4 regions of the Paenibacillus sp. LS-5 genome follow, and region 2 is predicted to be linked to each of the others. Evidence: riboswitches for the same ligand, from Rfam matches in the RefSeq annotation. Region 2 holds a riboswitch; each other region holds the start of a gene.
What was found. Region 2 has a riboswitch for thiamine pyrophosphate ahead of thiC (phosphomethylpyrimidine synthase ThiC). Riboswitches for the same ligand answer to the same signal wherever they lie in the genome.
Positions count from the first base shown of each region.

Region 1: it holds a riboswitch for thiamine pyrophosphate, as region 2 does, so the genes downstream of both, AC0MA3_RS25815 (thiamine phosphate synthase) here and thiC (phosphomethylpyrimidine synthase ThiC) in region 2, are expected to answer to the same signal.
Region 3: it holds a riboswitch for thiamine pyrophosphate, as region 2 does, so the genes downstream of both, AC0MA3_RS00735 (ABC transporter ATP-binding protein) here and thiC (phosphomethylpyrimidine synthase ThiC) in region 2, are expected to answer to the same signal.
Region 4: it holds a riboswitch for thiamine pyrophosphate, as region 2 does, so the genes downstream of both, AC0MA3_RS23825 (ABC transporter substrate-binding protein) here and thiC (phosphomethylpyrimidine synthase ThiC) in region 2, are expected to answer to the same signal.

Region 1 is NZ_JBWAVA010000030.1:14,971-20,591, forward strand. It holds gene AC0MA3_RS25800 (hypothetical protein) at 1-309, shown strand, start outside; gene AC0MA3_RS25805 (NUDIX hydrolase) at 538-963, opposite strand; gene AC0MA3_RS25810 (SDR family oxidoreductase) at 1,199-2,068, shown strand; TPP riboswitch at 2,235-2,336, shown strand; gene AC0MA3_RS25815 (thiamine phosphate synthase) at 2,459-3,061, shown strand; gene thiS (sulfur carrier protein ThiS) at 3,121-3,324, shown strand; gene AC0MA3_RS25825 (thiazole synthase) at 3,386-4,150, shown strand; gene thiH (2-iminoacetate synthase ThiH) at 4,181-5,293, shown strand; gene yfbR (5'-deoxynucleotidase) at 5,378-5,621, opposite strand, start outside.
Region 2 is NZ_JBWAVA010000027.1:18,631-24,251, reverse strand. It holds gene AC0MA3_RS25145 (tetratricopeptide repeat protein) at 1-315, shown strand, start outside; gene trxB (thioredoxin-disulfide reductase) at 335-1,288, shown strand; TPP riboswitch at 1,358-1,464, shown strand; gene thiC (phosphomethylpyrimidine synthase ThiC) at 1,580-3,274, shown strand; gene AC0MA3_RS25130 (DUF1858 domain-containing protein) at 3,503-3,730, shown strand; gene AC0MA3_RS25125 (DUF438 domain-containing protein) at 3,773-5,041, shown strand; gene AC0MA3_RS25120 (ROK family glucokinase) at 5,301-5,621, shown strand, end outside.
Region 3 is NZ_JBWAVA010000001.1:159,931-165,551, forward strand. It holds gene thiM (hydroxyethylthiazole kinase) at 1-125, opposite strand, end outside; gene AC0MA3_RS00725 (ABC transporter substrate-binding protein) at 175-1,218, opposite strand; gene AC0MA3_RS00730 (ABC transporter permease) at 1,224-2,000, opposite strand; gene AC0MA3_RS00735 (ABC transporter ATP-binding protein) at 1,987-2,673, opposite strand; TPP riboswitch at 2,900-3,002, opposite strand; gene AC0MA3_RS00740 (TetR/AcrR family transcriptional regulator) at 3,176-3,832, opposite strand; gene AC0MA3_RS00745 (DHA2 family efflux MFS transporter permease subunit) at 4,025-5,545, shown strand.
Region 4 is NZ_JBWAVA010000023.1:5-5,625, reverse strand. It holds gene AC0MA3_RS23835 (ATP-binding protein) at 1-782, opposite strand, end outside; gene AC0MA3_RS23830 (cobalamin-dependent protein) at 819-1,841, opposite strand; TPP riboswitch at 2,055-2,167, shown strand; gene AC0MA3_RS23825 (ABC transporter substrate-binding protein) at 2,290-3,366, shown strand; gene AC0MA3_RS23820 (thiamine-binding protein) at 3,421-3,714, shown strand; gene AC0MA3_RS23815 (ABC transporter permease) at 3,711-4,472, shown strand; gene AC0MA3_RS23810 (ABC transporter ATP-binding protein) at 4,559-5,353, shown strand.

The DNA.
Region 1 (5,621 bases), on a different contig from region 2:
ACGCTAAGTGCGATCGGCGGACTTAACCGGTTTGCCCAATATGGCCTGGTGATTCAACTGTTGACAGGCGGATACATGATCTCACAGGGGGATTACACCGTAGCCTGGATGATTGTTGTCGTAGTACTGCTGCTGGCGATGTTTGCCTTGGGTGGCATTATGAGTAAGCCCTTGCGTTTGGCCGCTGCCGGAATGCGCGAGAACCGTGATGTCTCTGACCATACCGCGAAGCTACGCACGATGAGTCTGCTACTGATGGTTGTGCTGATCGTAATGGTGTTTTTTATGGTGTACAGACACATTATCTAAGCCTATTGAAGTGAAATAGCTCTGGCGGCTGCGGCTGTCAGGGTTATTTTTGTTGAAGTACCTGAAGACAAATTTCGTAAGGGAAAAGGTATGGGATGAACCCTGTATATTGTGGAACATACCTATCCCTGACTGTAGTTCAGCTGAAGCAGCACTTGAGGTGGCTAGGCATACATAAGAAGACTGCTCTCCTAATGGATAGCAGTCTTCTTATATTACGGATGATCCTCACAGCAGTTCCTTTGACGCAAACACATTGCTTTTTTCAAATTCCGCTTGAATCCCAGGTGGAAGCAGGCTCTGTAGCTCGTGACGGGTACACCATTTAGAGTCTGAGTGCTCTTCGGAGAGTACCACGGTATTCCCATCGGTGCGGCACCAGTAGGTGATGATGATGAGTTGCCTGCCAGGATCCGTCAGAAAGGATGTGGCATACAGAAGGTTCTCTACCCTGACCGTAAGTCCGGTTTCCTCCTCAATCTCCCGCTCCAGCGCAGCCTCCAGGCCCTCCCCGAATTCAATTTTGCCGCCGGGACATTCCCAGCTGCCTGCTCCTACCGAATCTGCGGCTGCCCGCTGTACGAGCAGGATTCTGCCTTGATGCAGAATGACTCCTTTGACCGCAACGATGATGCTTCGTGTATTTCTGGTCATCTAACATATGCGCCTCCTCGTCTTAAAGATGGGTCTTTCCGCGTCATGCCGGATTCATACTTCTCTAAAGTATATCGGCCCTTCACGCCAATAACGACTGTATTTTATGTTTGGACAGCCTGGAAGTGTGGTAAGTAACATAGCGTGAAGTGATTGTATAATTAGTGACGCATAAGCCATCTTAATACGATGTGGTTACTCTAACAAAAGGTACACAGCGAAAGGAGAATGGATCATGCCAGAAAATAAACAGTCTTCCAAAACTTTGCCTCCACAGGTGCAGGACCGGCAGCCCGGTATTGAGAGTGAGATGAATCCGCGCCCGGAATTTGAAACTTCCAGCTACAAGGCGGCAGGTAAACTGCTGGGCAAGGCGGCACTTATTACGGGGGGCGACAGCGGAATAGGACGGGCGGTTGCCGTTCATTTTGCCAAGGAAGGTGCGGATGTGGTCATTTCTTATCTGAATGAGCATTCCGATGCCGAAGAGACCAAACGCCAAGTGGAGCAGGAAGGCCGGAAGTGTATTCTGATTGCCGGTGATATCGGCGTAGAAGCATTCTGCCAGGATCTGATCAACAAGGCGGTTGAGGGACTGGGCAAGCTGGACATCCTGATCAACAATGCGGCCGAGCAGCATCCGCAGGACAAGATTGAGGATATTACTTCCGAGCAGTTGGAGCGGACGTTCCGTACGAATATTTTCTCCATGTTCTATTTGACCAAAGCAGCCATGCCGCACTTGAAAAAAGGCTCTACGATCATCAATACGACATCGATTACCGCCTATCGAGGCAGCCCGCAGCTGCTGGACTATTCGTCCACGAAAGGCGCGATTCTAAGCTTTACCCGCTCGCTGTCGATGAATCTGGCGGAAAAGGGCATTCGTGTAAATGCTGTAGCTCCGGGACCGATCTGGACACCGCTGATTCCATCTACTTTTGATGCTAAAAAGGTCAGTGAGTTCGGTGGCACTCAGCCTATGCAGCGTCCGGGGCAACCGGAAGAGCTGGCGCCGGCCTATGTCTATCTGGCTTCGGATGATTCATCCTATGTCAGCGGTCAGGTCATGCATGTCAACGGCGGGGAAATTGTCAACGGTTAGAAGCTACTAAGCGGCCAAGCGTGTGCTGGAAAATATAGTTGTAAGAGCAGGCCTATGCGGTCTGCTCTTTTTATTGTAACGGGTTAAATTAAGCTTTCCTGTAAAAGGGATAGCTTTTCTGAGGAATATTATGTTAATATGAACCACGTCAGCAACTGAATATTGCAATTGTCCCTAGGGGTGCCGTAAGGCTGAGACGAACGTGTGGTTCGGACCCTTTGAACCTGATCTGGTTAACACCAGCGTAGGAAAGCGGAGAATGAATGAACTGCAGCGGAGTTGTATCTCTTACACCCGTATTCCTGCGGAAATTTATGACTGCCTCCTATCCCGGGGGCGGTTTTTTTGCGTTACCGTTCAGTTGCCAAAAAGTGAAGCCGGAGGTGCAAAGTGGCTGAAATTCATTTGATATCGGATGGTAAGTTGGACCCCGGGCGGTTTGCCAGCCTTGCAGCAGCTGTATATCCGTACGTGGACTATATTCACCTGCGGGAAAAGCACCGCTCTGCTGTGGAACTGCTGGGTATGGCTGAGCAGCTTCTGCGTGCTGGAATCCCCGCATCCAGACTGGTCATCAATGACCGGCTGGATATTGCGCTGGCCGTCGGTGCAGGTGCTGTCCAGCTGGCCTGGCACAGCTTGCCACCCGCAGCGGCCCGCACGGCTGCCCCCGGCCTCCGGCTGGGGAGGTCGGTACACTCGGCGGCGGAAGCCGCGGAGGCGGGCAGGCAGGGGTCAGACTACTGCCTGTACGGGCATGTCTTCCCTACTGGCTGCAAGCCGGGTCAGCAGGGGCGCGGTTTGCCACTCCTGGAGGAGGTTGTGCGCAGCAGCAGCATTCCGCTGATTGCCATCGGCGGGATTGATAAGGGTAATGCTGATCAAGTAATCAGGCATGGTGCAGCTGGCATTGCGGTCATGTCCGGTATTTGTGGAGCGGAGGACCCTGTGGCCGCTGCCCATGCTTACCGTCTGGCGTTACAGGCGGTGTAGATCTGAGGTTTGGAGGCTTGTAGAGTCATGAACGTGACACGCGAAGGAGGTGAGAGGGCATGAATCTGATCATCAACGGCAAACCCGGAGAGGTTGCTGAAGACTGCCGGACCGTTGCCGATCTGTTAAGCCGGCCCGAATGGAGCTACCGGCTTGTGATCGTGGAACGGAACGGGGAGATTGTCAGCAAGGATCATTATGAGGAAGTGGTGTTATGTGACGGCGACCGGCTGGAGCTGGTGCATTTTGTAGGCGGCGGCTGAAGGCGTTACCGACTTTCTATTATCTAATTCTTAAGTTCAGAAGAATCCAGGAGGCGAGTTCATGTTAGATCCTTTAGTGATTGGTGGCATTAAGTTATCGAGCCGACTGTTCATCGGCACCGGCAAATACAGCCGCAATACGCTGATTCCCGAGGTGGTGTCATCTTCGGGCTCACAGGTGATCACGGTTGCCCTGCGCCGTGTAGACCCGGAGAGCCAGGACAATATTATCAGCCATATTCCTTCCCATATGACCCTGCTTCCAAATACTTCGGGTGCACGCACCGCTGAGGAAGCTGTGCGGATCGCCAGACTGGCCAGAGCTGCAGGCCTCGGCAATTGGGTCAAGATCGAGGTGATCAGTGATCAGAAATATTTGCTTCCGGATAACCTGGAGACCATCCGGGCTACGGAGATACTGGCTGCCGAAGGTTTCGTAGTGCTGCCCTATATGAGCCCTGACCTCTCCGCTGCGCTGCGGATGAAAGCGGCTGGAGCCGCTGCCATTATGCCGCTGGGTTCACCGATCGGTTCTAACCGGGGACTGCGCACCAAAGAGCTGCTGCGTATTCTCATCTCAGAGGTGGATCTTCCGGTGATCGTTGACGCCGGCATTGGCCGCCCGTCCGAAGCGGCTGAGGCGATGGAACTGGGTGCGTCCGCTGTGCTTCTCAACACGGCAATCGCCACCGCCCGTAATCCGCTGCTGATGGCAGAGGCCTTCCGTGAGGCGGTAGCTGCAGGCCGTAAAGCCTATTTGGCTGGACTCGGTCCGGTGGAAGAGACGGCTGTCGCGTCTTCACCTTTAACCGGATTTCTGAAATAACTCACAGGCCAAGCGAAATGGGGGAGTAACATGAGTTTTTATGAAGTGCTGACTCGTCTGGAACAATTGCCTTACGAGAGCTTATGGCAGGAGTACCGGGTAGAGGATGTGAAACGGGTACTTCGCAAAGATCGTCTGGATGAAAAAGACCTGCAGGCCCTGCTGTCTCCGGCTGCAGAAGCTTGTCTGGAGGAGATGGCTGAGCGAGCGCAGCAGTTGACCCGTGCGCATTTTGGACATGTGATGCAGATGTTCACACCGATGTATCTGGCTGATTTCTGTGTGAACCACTGTACGTATTGCAGCTTCAGCTCGATTTATGATTTTCCAAGAAAAAGATTGACTCCTGATGAGGTTAGACAAGAGGCAAAAGCGATCTCCTCCACAGGTCTGCGTCATCTCCTGATTCTGACGGGAGAATCGCGCAGGGAAAGTTCGGCCACATATGTGAAGGAATGCGTGGAGATTCTTCTGGAATATTTCTCATCCGTCAGTATTGAGGTAAATCCGTTGTCTACCGAGGAATATCGGGAGCTTAGGGAAGCGGGAGTAGACGGGTTGACTCTGTATCAGGAGGTCTACCACCAGGAAACCTACCGCAAGCTGCATGTGAAAGGTCCAAAAAGAGTCTACCGCAATCGCCTGGATGCCCCCGAACGGGGGTGTCAGGCCGGTTTCCGCTCCGTCAACATTGGCGCTCTTCTGGGTATGTATGACTGGCGGCAGGAGGCTTTCATGACTGCAATGCACGCACGCTATCTGCAGGACAAGTATCCGGAATGCGAAATCGGCTTATCTGCCCCGCGCTTTCGTCCGTATTTGGGCGAATTCAACCCGGACAGTGACGTTACCGACCGTGCGCTGGTTCAGATAATTTTGGCGTACCGGCTGTTTCTGCCTCGATCCGGCATCACCTTGTCCACCCGGGAGCCAGCTTCCCTGCGGGATCATCTGATCCACCTGGGGATTACCAAAATGTCGGCAGGTGTCTCCACTGAAGTTGGAGGACACACCCAGGATGGCGGAACCCCGCAATTCGAAATCTCGGATGAACGGACTGTGCAAGAGATAACAGACATGCTTCTGGAGAGCGGTCTGCAGCCTGTCTTCAAAGATTGGGACCTGCTGAAGGTGCCGGTGTAACGGACCCATTACGAGTCCGTAACAGCCCGGGTATTGCTGTTAGAGTTAGGACCCTGTAACCCTGATACCCAGCGCACTCGTTCTTCATTTGTTGTCCGTATCATCCGTAGGCTGCCCGCTATCGGTTCCGGCTGACAATTCATCCAGAGACATCTCGAAGCCGGGAGCCATATGGATCAGAAAATATTCCATCTCCGGCATTTCGAGACCGCGCAGCTTGGCCGCCGTCTGTTCTTTGGCGGCTGCGAATTCACGATTGCCTGCAGAGACCTCCCAGACGCATTTCAGATAAGCGTCGAGATGGTCTGCGGCTTTGACATAGCGGAGC
Region 2 (5,621 bases):
CATATGGCTGCTGTGCAGGACCGCAGATTTGATACTGCGCAGAAGAAGGATGCCGAGCTCCTCTGGAAGCAGTTCATAGCCCGCCTCTACCCGGATGTTCCTTTGTTCCGGCATGCGGAGGGCTGGTGTGCAGCTCTGGAGTATTTAACCGCCAAGCTGCATGGTCATCCGGTTACCTACCGTGAGGCTGCCCAGCACTACGGCGTTTCCGTCTCGACGGTAAGCCGGTATGCCCGGCGTATTGATCAAGCATGCGGGTTAACGCAGGATGGGGCGGCAGCAGACGTTTTGCCGCCATTTACGGAAAATATCTGACCCTAAGGAGGACTTGCTAATGTACAAAACAATTGTAATCGGAACAGGTCCGGCAGGATTGACTGCTGCGATTTATCTGGCACGTGCCAACCTCAGCCCCCTTGTTATTGAAGGATTGCAGCCAGGAGGACAATTGACTACAACGACAGAGGTAGAGAACTTTCCAGGTTTTCCAGAAGGTATTTTAGGTCCGGATCTGATGGATAACATGCGTAAGCAGGCTGAACGCTTTGGGGCTCAATTTAAGAACGGCTGGGTGGATGCTGTGGATTTCTCGCAGCGCCCCTTCAAAGTAACCGTTGATGGACTGGGTGTGCTGGAAGCAGAGTCGGTGATTATATCAACCGGTGCTTCCGCAAGGTACCTCGGCATACCGGGAGAGCAGGAGAATGTCGGACGCGGGGTTAGTACTTGTGCAACCTGCGATGGATTCTTCTTCCGCGGCAAAAAGATTGTTGTGGTCGGCGGCGGCGACTCCGCGATGGAGGAAGCCAGCTTTCTCACTCGATTCGCTTCCAGCGTAACCCTGGTCCACCGCCGTCCGGAGCTGCGCGCCTCGAAGATTATGCAGGACCGGGCGCGTGAGAACAGCAAAGTGGCCTGGGCACTGAACCGCACGCCGCTTGAAGTTACCGTTGGGGATACCGGGGTGAAGGGGCTGACGGTCCGCAACAATGATACAGGTCTTGAGGAGCTAGTGGAAGCAGATGGCGTATTTGTTGCTATCGGCCACACACCGAATACGGCATTCCTCGGCGGTCAGATTACTACAGATGCCAACGGCTATATCGTGGTGAATCCAGGAACAACAGAAACTAACATTCCAGGCGTATTCGCTTGTGGGGATGTTCAGGATACGCGTTATCGGCAGGCGATTTCGGCTGCAGGAACCGGCTGTATGGCTGCTATGGATGCTGAGAAGTATCTGGAAGGCACTATGGTGCATGACTGGAGTGAAACGCTGGATAAGTAACGGAGCGGACTAAGCGAATTTTTGGTTGACAATAAATACCTGCTAGCGTAGATTGTATTTAATTAGATAGATACCCACTAGGGGAGCCTGAATGGGCTGAGACGGGGAAATTGAATTCCCGGACCCTTGAACCTGATCTGGATCATACCAGCGTAGGAAAGTGGAGCCGGACCTTTTTTGAGCACAGCCTTATTGGCTGTTCGTGAATAAAGCCGCTCCAGGTGGAGCGGCTTTTTGCTGCGTGCTGATCTTATCTAAAATGGCTCACAGAGCGTTGAGGAGGAGATAAGAATGTCAGATTCATCAAAAAAGGAACAAGTTGATCTTTCGGGATTCCCCGCAAGCCGCAAGGTGTATGTAGAGGGCTCGCGCCCGGATATTCAGGTCCCGATGCGTGAGATCCGTCTCAGCCGTACCGAAGGGATTGCGGGGGAAGAGGATAATGAGCCGCTGCGTGTCTATGATACTAGTGGGATTTACACGGATGCTGCTGCACAGACCGATGTACGTAAGGGCCTGCCGGCGCACCGCTTAAGCTGGATTGCGGAACGTGGGGATTCAGATGAATACGCCGGCAGAGCCGTTCAACCTGGAGATTACGGTTTGGCTGCAGACGGAGCGTCAACGGAAGGGTTCACCGGCTTGCGGCGGAATCCCTTAAGAGCACGTAAGGGCTGTAATGTCACCCAGCTCCACTATGCACGGCTGGGGATGATTACACCAGAAATGGAGTATATCGCGATTCGGGAGAATACACGGCCTGAATTTGTAAGGGATGAGGTCGCTGCCGGCCGAGCGATTATCCCGGCCAATATCAACCATCCCGAGAGTGAACCAATGATCATAGGCCGTAACTTCCTGGTTAAGATCAACGCGAACATCGGGAATTCCGCCGTCTCTTCTTCCATTGAAGAGGAAGTGGAGAAGATGAGATGGGCTACCCGCTGGGGTGCGGATACGATTATGGATCTATCTACCGGTGCGAAAATTCATGCCACCCGCGAATGGATTATCCGCAATTCACCGGTACCGATCGGAACCGTACCCATTTATCAGGCACTGGAGAAAGTAAAAGGAATCGCCGAGGATCTGACCTGGGAGTTGTACCGGGACACGCTGATCGAACAGGCGGAGCAGGGTGTGGATTACTTCACCATTCATGCCGGGGTGCTGAAGCGTTATATTCCGCTTACTGCCGGAAGAATGACCGGAATTGTCTCACGTGGCGGCTCTATTATGGCGGCCTGGTGTCTTGCACATCAACAAGAGAACTTTTTATATACACATTTTGAAGAGATTTGCGAGATTATGAAGACTTATGATGTGGCCTTCTCCCTGGGGGACGGATTGCGTCCGGGCTCCATTGACGATGCCAATGACGAGGCACAGTTCGCTGAACTGGAGACGCTTGGAGAGTTGACAGCCATCGCCTGGAAACACGATGTTCAGGTAATGGTCGAAGGTCCGGGACATGTGCCAATGCACAAGATCAAGGAGAATATGGATAAGCAGCTGGAGCTCTGCCAGGAAGCCCCTTTTTATACACTGGGTCCTTTAACCACGGATATTGCACCAGGTTATGACCATATTACTTCTGCGATTGGTGCGGCGATGATCGGCTGGTTCGGGACAGCGATGCTGTGCTACGTCACGCCTAAGGAACACCTGGGACTGCCTAACAAAAATGATGTACGCGAAGGAGTCGTTACCTACAAAATCGCCGCACATGCTGCAGATCTGGCCAAAGGTCATCCAGGTGCGCAGGATCGGGACAATGCCCTGTCGAAGGCGCGGTTCGAGTTCCGCTGGCGTGACCAGTTCCACCTTTCGCTGGACCCGGAGCGGGCGCTGGAGTACCATGATGAGACTCTTCCAGCCGAGGGTGCCAAAACAGCGCACTTCTGTTCCATGTGCGGGCCCAAATTCTGCAGTATGCGTATTTCGCATGATATCCGTAATTCGTCCAGGCTAAGCAAAATGCTATAACCCAAGCCGGACCACTTAAGGCTGTTCCCGCGCTGCCAGGCGTAAGGGGACAGCTTTTTTTCTGAAGATAAGAGGTTATCCGCTTCACGTTATGAATTATCTTTGTCCTTCTACAACTACTTTAAAATTTAGTGACTGCAATCACTCTTCGGCCCTGTGCCCTATGCTAAGCTGTTGTTGAGAAAGGTTATCAATTGGTAGAAAGCCAAGCTGCAGGAGGAGAGTGCAATGAGCAAACACCTTAACATGGATGAGTCCATATTCGAGCTGGTCAGCCGTTATCCGGAAGCCATAGACATTATGGTTGAGCTGGGGTTCCGCGATATCACCAAGCCTGGCATGCTGCAGACGGCGGGCCGGTTCATGACCTTGTCGAAAGGAATCACAATGAAGAAAATGGATCGCGAAACCGTCCGGCTGGCTTTTCAGAGCCGTGGCTTCGAGATTATTGAATAGAGCGCTAAGATAAACAGATTGAATGGAGAAGGAGAGAGAACGATGAGTGAACTGATTAACAACCGTGAAATGGATATTCCTGAGCAGACACGCCGCCAAGCCATGCTTAAGGAGATTATTAAGGAATTGCATGCCGGTAAAAGTGTAGAGGAAGTCAAGGCGCGTTTTGCAGAAGCGGTAGGTGATGTCACGGTAGAGGAAATTTCTGCGATGGAGCATTCCCTGATGACGGAGGAAGGAATTCCTGTAACGGAGGTACAGCGCCTGTGCTCTGTGCACACGGCCATTTTCAAAGGATCGATCCAGGAGATTCACCGTTCTGCCAAGCCGGAGGAACAGCCGGGACATCCCGTCCACACCTTCAAGCTGGAGAACCGTGAGATTGAGCGGCTGGTGAACTTCCGTATGCAGCTGCATGCCGATAAATTCCAAAGAAACGACAGCGAAGAGATGATCTTCAAGCTGCTGGAGGATCTGAGCCTGCTGCTTGATCTCGACAAGCACTACAGCCGCAAAGAAAATCTGCTGTTCCCTTACCTTGAGAAATACGGTATTTATGGCCCAACCAAAGTGATGTGGGGAGTGGATGATGGGATCCGCGGCATGATCAAACAAGCCAAGGCAGCGCTCAGTGCGTACAACGGGGAAGCGGCAGAGGTTGGAGCTCTGCTTACGAACATTATCCAGGAAGTAAATGAAATGATCTTTAAGGAAGAAAATATTCTGCTGCCGATGGCGCTCGATAAACTGACTGAAGATGAATGGGTCAAAATCGCCCGCGAAAGCGATGAAATTGGCTTCTGCCTGACTGCTCCAGAGCGGGAGTGGATTCCTGAGCGTGCTGCAGAGCCGGAGGGGGCAGTTGCGCAAAGCACAGAAGATGGAAAAGAAGGCTTATCACCTCAAGGCTTTATCCGCTTCGAGACGGGCCTGTTGTCTCTGCATCAGCTGGAAACCGTGCTGAATCATCTGCCCGTCGATCTGACATTTATCGATGAAAATGATGTTGTTCGTTACTTCTCCCATGGCAAAGAACGGATCTTCGCCCGCACTAAGGCTGTTATTGGCCGCACGGTGCAGAACTGCCATCCGCCGCAAAGCGTGCATGTCGTTGAGAAGCTGCTGGAGGATTTCAAGGCAGGCCGCAAAGACGCCGAGGATTTCTGGATTGCCATAAAGGATAAATTTATCTACATTCGTTATTTCGCAGTACGTGACGAAGCGGGCCGTTACATGGGCACCCTTGAATTCACCCAGAACATTGCCCCGATCCGCGCGTTGGAGGGACAGAAACGGATTTTGTCGGAGTAGCTGTCTACATTCGTACTACCCTCCGTCCACCGCCTTGAATTTATGCTGATTGATCCGCCCCTTGCCGCATAGGCAAGAGGCCTTTTTCATAAAAACAGGAATTTTTCAGATTCTCTTAAAGCCGCACTTTTTGTTATAAAAAAATACAAGACTCTTCATATAGCCGGGTGTACCGCCTTTCCTTGACCGCAGGGATACCTTCTATTATAGTGGGTACGTAGGATTAACTATTTTAGCATAGAAAAAGGTGGCTTGTTACATGTCTGAAAGTATCTACGTTGGCGTGGATTTAGGTGGAACCACGATTAAGGTTGGAATCTGCAATGCCGAGGGGAACCTGCTGCATACCTTTGAGGGACCTACGGGGACAGCCGATGGCGTCGATGCTGTCATCGATAATATCGAAAAGTATGTGCGTCAGATTGTGGAAGAATCCCCGTACTCTTGGGATCAGCTTGCCGGTGTAGGAGCGGGCCTGGCCGGGTTTACGAATATTCGTGAAGGAATCATCATTCTTGCGCCTAACATAGGTTTTAGAGATGTGCCGATCCGTGCCATTCTGGAGGGTCGTTTGAACAAG
Region 3 (5,621 bases), on a different contig from region 2:
GCATCCGCCATAAAAGGGGAAGCCCCCAGTGCAAGCAGCCCGTTCGCGCTAAAGTTCGCGACCACAATATTCGTAATGTTGTGCACTAGCGGATTGCTGTCCCGCACCTTGGATAAAAAAGACATGATGATTCCTCCTAAAATATATTTGAGTGATCCTTCCTTAAATTCCCCATCACAAGTTAATAAAAGCTTCTCCGGTCTTCACCTTGCTATTTAGTAGACCGTTATCACTCAGCCAGTTCTGTACCTTTTCCCACGATGCAGGGTCCTGATAGCCAAACGGCTCATTCCCGGCGTCCATCAGGGGCAGCAACAGATTCAGGCTTTTGGACTCAATGCTTTTGTCGAGTGGAGCCGTAGCATCTTCGTGAGCCAGCAGAAGATCAAGCGCCTCTTGCGGATGGTCTGCCACGAATTGTTGTCCTTTACGTGCTGCATGGATGAACTTCTGAATGTAACCTTCCGAATTCTGCAGACCCAGGTCACTAGCAATCAGGACTAGCTCATAGTAATCGGGTACACCATAATCCGTTGGATCCAGTGAAGTAACCGGATGGCCTTCCTGTTCCAGAATCAGCTGCTCGTGGTTAATGAATCCGCCAATAATTCCATCTACACGTCCGGTAGAAAGGGCAGGAATCAGGTCAAAGCCAACATCAGTTATGTTTACTGCGCCAGGATCCCCGCCATCGCTTTGGATCATTGTTTTCAGCATTGCTTCATAGAGAGGGATAGAGGAGTACCCGGCAGTTTTGCCTGCAAGGTCTTTAGGACTCTTGATCCCGCTGTCCGCAGGAACCATCAGATGATTAAGCGGATGCCGGACGATCGCAGCAATAGACTTCACCGGAATCTGCTCGCCCCGTGCCATCAGCACCTGCGGCTGGTAGCTTAGGGCCAGGTCAACTTTGCCTGCGGCTACAAGCTTGAGAGCATCATTGCTGTCTGCGGGCATCTGAATATCCACAGTAAGACCTTCGTCGGCAAAATAGCCCTTCTGCTGGGCAGCGTACAGGAAGGAGTGGACAGCATTCGGATACCAGTCGAGCATAATCGTCAGCTTGTGGGGGGGCCCGCTATGATCTGCAGCTGCAGAACTGTCAGGTTCCTTAGTACTGCTATTTCCGCAGCCGGCTACCGCAACTCCCAGGCATAGAAGCAGCAATAATGGAAGCAAAGGAAGGGACCTTTTTCGAAAGGGTTGTTCAGTATGCATTAGTTTCATTGATGAATGCCTCTTTTCTGCACAATAATTTTTTCGAGCAGCACAATAAATAGAAATAGAACGATTCCGAGTGCGGATAAAAGAAATACAGCGGCGAACATTTCCGCGCTCTGCAGATTCCCCGCCATCCGCCGGCTGAAATACCCGAGCCCCCGGCTTCCGCCCAGCCATTCCCCGATCGTCGCACCAATGACGCAGTAGACCATAGAGAGCTTAAGTCCGGAGAACAAAGAGGGCAGTGCCGGCGGAATCTGGATCTTACGCAGAATCTGCCAGCGGGTGGCACCTAGTGTGAGTAGCAGTTCTTTGTACACAGCACCACTTTTGCGCAGACCATCAAAGGTACCTATAACTACCGGGAAGAAGGCGGTGAGGAATACTACCGCTACCTTGCTCCACATGGTATAGCCAAACCACATAATAAAAATGGGCGACAGTGCAATCAGTGGAACGGTCTGACTGATCACCAGCAAGGGGTATAGTGCTTTTTCAAGTGGAGTGAACATGTGCATACCCGTCCCCAGCAGCATCCCGCAGGTGGCCGACAGAACAAAACCAAGCAGAACCTCCTCCAGAGTAGCGGGTAGATGCTCACCGAAGAGCAGCAGTCTCTGCTCCACAAGCGCGGTCCATATGGCTGTTGGTGCCGGGAGAATGAAAGCCGGAATCAGCTTCATCCGGGCAGCGCTCTCCCAGCCGGTAAGTGTCACGAGGACTAATACGGCAAAAGGAACATAATCACTCACAAGGGTTCTGATACTAGCACGTCTCATGCAGCCTCCGCTCTAATTCCTCCCGCAAAGCAACAAATTGCGGTTCATAATTCATACGGTAGTGTCTGGGACGCGGCATTTCCACCCTGAATTCCTGTACACCGCCGCTAATTCCATTCATTAGATAGATCCGGTCACTGAGCAGCAGTGCCTCCTCCAGATCGTGGGTAATGAACAGAACGGTTTGTTGCAGACTGCCCCATAGTTCCAGGAGCCAGCGGTGTAACTCGCGTTTGGTAATGGCATCCAAGGCTCCAAAAGGCTCATCCAGCAGCAACAGCTCATTTCCGGCAGCAAGGGTGCGCAGCATAGCTATACGCTGACGCATCCCGCCGGACAGCTCCTGCGGGTAGAGCCGCTCTTTACCTTTAAGTCCAAACCGGTCCAGCATATCACGGATCTCCTTTATGGCTTCTGATTTGCTGCCTTTTCGCTTAAGCTCCCAGGGGAGCAGGCAGTTGTCCATCACGGTTCTCCAGGGCAGCAGCAGATCCTGCTGAGGCATATAAGCGACCTGGCCTAGTCTAGATGAAGGATCATTAGACGTCATACCGTGAATTTTCAATTCACCTTCCGTATGTTGAAGCAATCCGGCAATGATCTTGAACAGGGTGCTTTTCCCGCAGCCGCTGGCACCGACTATGGAAATGAATTCGCCCCGCCTGACATTCATTGAGAGTCCGCTGAATACCGTAGACTGCGGTGAAGCAGAGTAGGAATAGGACAGGTTACGGATAGATATCATCTTGGTATGTATAAGCCTCCTTTCTTGTACACGCATTTGCAGCCGGATTTGTAACGATCAAGAATGGGATGGAAACACAATAAAGACCCATCCGTCTCCAGAGGAGGCAAATGGGTCTGAAAGGTTCGGCAGTAGGCAAGGAGCAGTACCGCTGATCGTTTCTGTTCCACTTCCCTCCGCTGGTATGATCCAGATCAGGTTCCAAGGGTCCGAAGCTTAAAGCTTCGTCTCAGTCATAGACTCCCCTAGTGAAATAGCAGGTTAATATAATATTCGCAATTGCTAACTAAATAAGATGAACTTGAGAATGGATAACGATCATTGCGGAACGCCATGAATAACAAGACTTTCCGCAATGATGAGCCTAACATTCTCAAATTCACGTTCTATAATATAGCATATTCCAGAATGTTGTCAAAAGAAATAGTACTCAGCACCGCTGCAGCCCGGTTACGAAGAGGGTCAGAATTCCCTCGGAAATCTCTTTTTTGCCGGACCCGTGAAGCTTCTGTTGATAGAGGTAGAGATCAGGACTGAGGACTGCGATCAATGAAGTTGCAGCAAAATGGGGATCAATGGTTATCAGCTTGCCATCATCAGCGAGCCGCTGCAGCCGCTCGGCCATCACAGCATTCAGCCGCTGGAAAATCGGATGCTCAAACTGGGTAAGCTGTTTTTTGCCGGTAAACTCAGACTTGATCATCTGGAGCAGTTCGGCATGCTGGTCTATGAAATCCACGACCTGTTCGATACTCCTCCGCAGCCCCTCAATGGAGCTGTCTGATCCAGCCGGGACTTGAAGCTCGTGCTCCAGACTTGCAAGAAATTGTTCGGAACTGGTGGAGAGCAGGGCAGAGCAAATTTCACCTTTATCCGTAAATCTGCGGTAGAGCGACCCCTGACCCATTCCTGCCCGCTTGGCGATGCTGTACATGCTGACTGCTTCGAGACCATTATCTCTAAAAAGCTCTCGGGCGGCTTCAAGAATACGCTGTACATATGGATCCTGATAGTTCCGGGAGGATGATGGATTGGTTTGAGCTGTTGGATTTGAGGACGGGCTGCTGGCGGGTTCTCTCGGGTTCATAGCAGACTCCTTTCAGAAATTCAGCATAAATTTACAGAAAACGTGAGAACTACATTGACAGAGCGGACAATTGTCCGTAGACTAAAAAATGCGATACCGGACAGTTGTCCGTTTCAATATACATTATATAAATTATGCTGCGTTGCGGTCAATGAATTCCCCTTCGCAGTTCTATTCAGGAGGAGATAGAGAATGGATCAATCGCTGAAATCGGATGCCGATTTTCGTCTGTCAAGCATTCTGGTTCCACTGCTGGCTATCATTGCCGGTGTATTCATGGTGGTGCTCGACAGTACTGCTATGAATGTAGCTTTGTCCACGCTGGTTAAGGATTTCAATACAGATTTAAATACTTTGCAATGGATTGTGACCGGCTACATGCTGGCTCAGGCCTCAGTAATCCCGTTATCCGGGTGGTTGTCTGACCGATTCGGTTCTAAGACTGTTTTTCTGACTGCGGTTATTGTATTCACTATCGGTTCTATCCTCTGTGCAACACCTAGCCGTGCAGAGTGGCTAATAGCGTTCCGGGTCCTGCAAGGTCTGGGAGGAGGATGTGTGCTCCCGGTCGGCATGGCCTATGTCTATAAGCTGGCTCCCAAGAGTAAGGTAGGCGTAGTCATGGGAATTATGGGCATTCCTGTACTGTTCGCTCCGGCAATCGGTCCGGTCCTATCCGGCTGGCTGGTGGAATATCATTCCTGGCGCTGGATCTTTCTGATTAATATTCCTATCGGAATCATCTGTCTTCTCATCGGTTCACGTAAGCTGCCGCAATCGGAACGCAGCCAGGTTCCGGGTATGGATAAGCTTGGGATGATTCTTGGGCCGCTTGCATTTGCTTCTCTTTCTTACGGGGTAAGCCAGGGAGCGGATAGCTGGACATCGGACAAAACAATGATCGGCCTATTACTGGGTACGGCAGCGTTAATTGCTTTTGTCATTGCTGAGCTCCGTTCAGATACACCTCTGCTGGAGCTGCGTATTCTGCGCTCGCTTGATTTCAGCACAGGTATATTTGTACAGTGGATCGCACAGTTCGGTTTGTATGGTGCGTTGTTCCTGCTCCCGCAATTTCTGCAGCAGGCCCGCGGCTTCGGGGCATTCGATACCGGTCTTACCCTGCTGCCCCAGGCGATCGCTTCCGGCCTTATGATGCCCATTGCCGGGATTTTGTTCGACAAGATTGGAGTTCGCTGGCTGGTGGTCTGCGGACTTAGCCTTGTCTCGGGTGCTTTGTTCCAGTATTCTCATGTGGACCTCACCACGCAGAGCAGAGATTTGATTCTGCCGCTGATCATGTGCGGTGCAGGCATGGGTATGATGGTAATGCCTATGAATACACATCTGCTCAACAAGGCCCCGAGTCATCTGGTTAACCGGGTTACCTCTTTGACTAACTCCATGCAACAGGTAATCAACTCACTGGCTGTATCTACACTTGTAACGATCTTGACCTCAAGAGCGGCAGCACGGGGCGCCGAAATGCAAAAGGCTGCAGCTGCGGCCGGCAAGAGCGCGGCCCAAGCTTCACCCGATGCTTTGAAGTTGGCTACACAGACTGTTCTGGCCAAAGGGTTCGACGATACTTTTCACATTATGATCTTTGTTGCTCTCGGAGGTGCTGTATTGGGTTTGCTCCTACGGAGAGGGCGCAGAGGTGGGAAAGACGGTTCAAAGTCAAAAGTGCAGCCAGAAATGATGCATGGTTAAGTTCTGATAGTAAGTCAGGATTAGATCTGACAATCTCCGTTCAGCATTCAGGTGCTGCGGAGATTTTTTTGTTTCT
Region 4 (5,621 bases), on a different contig from region 2:
CCTGTTCCCTCTACTGCCATCTCTGACTCTTGGCTGACTTGCGAATACGGCCGGAACAGCCCGGCTTGAGCCTTCAGCGGGATGCCAATGCCCTCGTCCCTGACTTCGAAGCACAGCGTCTGATGCTTGCCATCCTCTTCAGCCAGTCCTACGCGTACCTCCACCACTCCGTCTTGTGTGAACTTAATGCTATTCCCCAGCAAATTAATGAGCACCTGAAGAATCTTGGACGAGTCTCCATTCAGTGTACTCTCAACACTGCCTGCAACCTGCCATTTCAGAGTGTTTCCGCGCTTCACTGCGGCAGGAGAGAGGAGACTTGCCGCATGTTCAAGCAGATTGCGTATGCTCAGCGGAGCCTTTTGCAGCTCCATTTTGCTGGCTTCAATCTTGGAGATATCCAGCAGATTATTGATCATCTGGAGCAGGTATTGTGCCGATTCCCGGATGACCTCCAGATGAATCCGCTGCTCATCCGTCGGGTTCTCAGCCTCCAGAAGCTCAGTCATCCCCACAATTCCGTTCATCGGCGTACGAATCTCGTGGCTTACTGTAGCGAGAAACAGGCTTTTTGCCCGGTTGGCCCGTTCCGCCTCTTCCTTCATGGCTTTAAGGCTGGCACTATTCTTGGTGAGCAACCGGTGCATCGTAATTAATTCATTGTTCATCGCAGAAAATTCAGCCAGGGCTTGTTCTTCTCTTTGCTGTCCCTGGATCACCTGGTTAGAGAGCTTCTCAATCGTCTCTCTCAGTTTCCGGATCTCTTGCTCATGGTCGGTCATTTCCTTCTCCCGCCTTCTATGTCAATTCTCCCGGAGTCACGCATCAGGAATAAGACGCCCCGCTATTTCCAGCGCCCCCTTGGCATCAGGGGCATAGCCGTCAGCACCGACTTTTTGCCATAACTCTCTGTCTATATTAAAGGGCATTCCGCCAACCATAATCTTGATGGGATTCAGTTCCGCATGTGTACGGATGGAAGCTATCAGACGCTGAACCTCCGATACATGAAAAGTCATGGTGATGGAGATGGCCAGCAGGTCGGCAGGCTGTTCCTTCAGATACCGGATCAGACCTTCTGCAGGCATGTTGGAGCCCAGATAAAAGGTGTTCCAGCCCTCCATTTCGAAGAAATCCGCCAGCATCCGCAGTCCGATCTCATGCAGCTCCTGGCCGACTCCGACTGCAACCAGAGTCTTCTTCCCTTCCTGCGCCTGAATCCAACGCGGATAAAGCTGGGAAATAATACTCTGGGTACAGGCTGTACAGTAGTGCTCCTGAGCGACAGTAATGTGACCCAGCTGCCATAGACGGCCAATCTCATACTGGCTGCTCTGAAAAATATGCAGATAAAGATCACGGATAGGCACGCCCTCATCATGGAGCCCCAGCACAAATTCTGAAGCCTTACGGCGTTCGCCGTCCAGCAGCAGCTTCAGGTACCTTTCGGCCTCCCGGAAATAGGGTTTCTCCGGTTGAAGAAAGGGCGGCAGGTTCTGCTCTTCGAGCGCATGGTGGATTCCTATATCAAGATAGCTGAGAATCAGCTCTTTTTCCGGCGTCTCTACCTGTGAAGCTACAGCTTCCTTCATCAGTCCCAGATTGATCTGCAGATCCTCAGCCGTAATTTTGTACTGTGCGAGCAGCACCTTAAGCCAGATAATATAATTAATGAATAAAAGCGGACTGTCCAGCGCCACACTTTGCGCCAGATACCGTAAATGATAGAGTGAATCCTGCTTGGTTCTTGCCATTCCGGAAGGGCCGAACCTGTGCTGCAGCTCGGGCTGCCGCTCATACTGACGTATAGTGACCTCCTCCGCCAACTGTTCCGCTAGCACCTTCAGCCGTTCTCCGGCATTTTGCTGATCAGTGAGTATAAGAGTCACTCCTTTATTAAAACAGAATTGTAAAGTAACAATTTTAATATATACAATTTGGAAAGTCCACTGTCTGGTGAGGTTTGGCAGTCCGCCAGAATCTGGGGCTGGTACTGGACAACCCCGAAGGGGACCGCTATAATACAGCGTAAGAACACAGCAACACCCATAACTTCATAGTACCAGGGGGGCTGGAATTGGCTGGCTGAGAGTGTATCCCGTTAAAGATACTGACCCTTATACCTGATCTGGATAATGCCAGCGTAGGAATCATCACCCGCATTCAGCCACTTCGGCTAAGCGGCCACCTAACGCAATTGCTGGCGTCCCGATCTTCGGGGCGCTTTTTTTGGTATGGACATCATCAGAATTAAGAAGACTGGGTAGCTGGAAGGAGAGAAGAATAGCAATGGGAGTCAAAAAAGCACTAATGCTCTGCATCAGCTGCATGTTGGTTATCATCATGGCCGGGTGCGGCAGCAATACAACCAACTCCGGCGGAAATAGCACTGCACCCTCTGGAGACAGCAACGCCGCACCGGAAGCAACCGCAACCGCTGTAGAAACGGACGCGCCAAAGGAACTGACCAAGATCAAGGTGGCCCTGGACTGGACGCCGAATACTAACCATACCGGCCTCTATGCTGCCAAGGAGCTGGGTTATTACAAGGAGGAAGGCCTGGATGTAGAAATTGTACAGCCGGGTGCAGCGGGAGCCGACACGATGATTACCTCGGGCGAAGCTGCTTTTGGCATCAGTGCCCAGGAGGCGCTCACCTTGGCCCGCCTGCAGGATGTGCCGCTCGTCTCGATTGCCGCTATCATCCAGCATAACACCTCGGGGTTTGCCGCTCCGAAGGACCGCAATATCAAGACACCAAAGGATTTCGAAGGTAAAACTTACGGCGGCTGGGGTTCTCCGGCTGAGGAAGCTGCCATGAAGGCGATCATGGACCCTGAAGGCGGCGATGTCAAAAAGGTGAAGCTGGTCAATATCGGAGAAGCCGATTTCTTCACCGCCGTGAAACGTGACATCGATTTTGCCTGGATATTCTATGCCTGGACCGGTATTGAAGCTGAACTGCGCGGTGAGCCGCTGGATATGCTGTATTTGAAGGATTACGCGCCTCAGCTGGATTATTACACCCCAGTGCTGACGACCAGCGAGAAGGAAATTGCTGAGCATCCGGAGCTGGTGAAGGCTTTCCTTGCTGCTACCTCCAAAGGCTATCAATATGCGATCGACAAGCCGGAAGAAGCTGCCGCCATCCTCTCCAAAGCTGTGCCGGATCTGGACCCTAAGCTCGTCCTGGCCAGCCAGAAGTGGCTTAGCCCGAAATATACGGACGATGCCTCCAGATGGGGAGAGCAGAAAGCCGAGGTCTGGCAGAAATACGCCGACTGGATGTACGGCCTGAAGCTGCTGGACAAGCCGCTGGATGCTGCTTCGGCGTTCACGAATGATTATCTGCCGGAGAGCAAGTAATATATATTAACCTTGCAAAGTTCACGATACAAAACCCGAAAGGATCTGATTGAGATGGCAAACACCCTGCTTAGCATTCAAGTCATTCCGAAAACTCCGAATAACGAGGATTCCATTCCTTATGTGGATAAGGCCATAGAGGTCATTCAGCAATCGGGCGTCAAGCACCAGGTGAATCCGCTGGAAACGACAATGGAGGGCGAACTCAGCGAATTGCTTGAAGTGGTGCGCCAAATGCATGAAGCGCTGATCGCATCGGGCAGCCCCAGCGTCATCTCGCAAATCAAGATTGCTCATAACCCCAGCGGAATCAGCATGGACAAGCTGACGGAAAAGTACCGGCCGTGAGATCGTACTGGAACCAAATCTGGCCGCCCCTTGTGGCGGTCATCTTTTTTCTGGGCGTATGGCAATTGGCGGTTTCCGTACTTCACGTCCCTTCCTGGATGCTGCCAAGCCCCGGCGATATCGCGCGCGAATCCCGGGGAAATGCTTCGGGCATTTGGGCACATACGGCCGCTACGCTGCGGCTGACCTTGATCGGCTTCCCGATCGGCACAGGCGTTGGCCTCATTGTCGCTCTGCTGCTGCATTTGGTGCCCTGGCTAAGAAGAGCACTGTACCCGCTGTTGATTCTCAGCCAGAACGTGCCCTCCATCGCTCTGGGGCCGCTGCTGATTATCTGGTTCGGGTTCGGACTACTGCCCAAAATCGTACTTATCACACTCGTCTGCTTCTTCCCGGTTGCCGTCGCCGCTATGGGCGGGCTGGCCCAAAGCGACCGGATCATGATGAACTATATGAAAATGGCCGGGGCCAGCAAGTGGCAAATCTTCTCGAAGCTGGAGCTTCCCGGTTCTCTGCCAGCCCTGTTCTCTGGTCTTAAAATCTCCGCGACCTACGCAGTAATGGGCGCTGTAGTCGCCGAGTGGATCGGTGCAGACAAGGGCATTGGCTACTACATGCTGCTGCAGAAGGCCTCCTACCGCACAGACCGGATGTTCGTCGCCATCGTAATTATTGTTCTTCTTAGTCTGGTGCTGTTTGCGCTGATCGCACTTCTCGAGAAATGGCTGGTACGCTGGAAGCCGCGCAAGACCTCATGATACTTACACTTCCCGGAAAGGGGATGAATGATTTGACAGCAGGGCATCCAAACTTGAACACCCGGGAACAGGTTCCCTTCGGGCACATGTCCGAAGCTCCAGCCCTCCCTCCTGCGCTGGATGTAAGAGGCGTATCCAAGTCCTACTTCCACCGAGGCCGGGAGACCCGCGTACTCGACAATGTATCACTAACCGTTGAGCCGCAGGAATTCGTCTCCATTGTCGGCCCTTCAGGCTGTGGTAAAAGCACCCTGTTTCATATCATCGGCGGCCTGGAGCTGCCGGGTACCGGAACGGTAAGCATGAGCGGTAAGAACGTCACCGGTCAACGCGGTGAGATCAGCTACATGCCCCAGCAGCCTGCGTTATTCCCGTGGCGGACCATTGAGGACAACGTCCTGCTCGCCGGTGAACTGAAAGGCCAACCGAAGGCCGAAGCGCGGACGGTTGCCCGCCACTGGCTTGGCAAGGTCGGTCTGGGCGGGTTTGAACGTGCCTACCCGCATATGCTATCAGGCGGTATGCAGCAACGGGCGGCCTTCCTGCGGGCGCTGCTCGCACCGCAAGAGCTGATGCTGCTGGATGAGCCGTTCAGCGCGCTGGATGCGCTCACCCGCGAGCAGATGCAGCGCTGGCTGCTGGAGCTATGGGAGGAGAACCGCCGTTCCGTCCTATTTATTACCCATAATATCGAGGAAGCACTCCTTCTCTCCAGCCGCATCTACGTATTTTCCGGACGTCCCGGTTCCGTTCTGCATACCATCGATGTCCCCTTCCCGCGTCCGCGGCGCGGAGAAATCACCGATTCTCACGAATTTCTACAGCTCAGACGCGAGCTGTCGGAGTGGATGCGCGAGGAGCAGGCCAGATCTGCCCGGTAAAGAAGCGTTCCGGCCCGCATTCCATCGCAGCATACCCGTTCGTTTTCCACCGCAGCGTATCGGATCTGCTTGCGGTCAACCCTCTTGAAATGCAGTAGCTGTCTTTACACAGCTGCAGCAAATAGGCCCGGCCTCTATGACTGAAGTGCACCCCTTAGAATAGACATTGGAATAAACCCCTGGTTTATCCGATGAAATCTAAGGGGTGCATTTTTATGGTGAAAAAAGGACAAAAGTTCACAACGTATTCATATGAGATAAAGCTTGA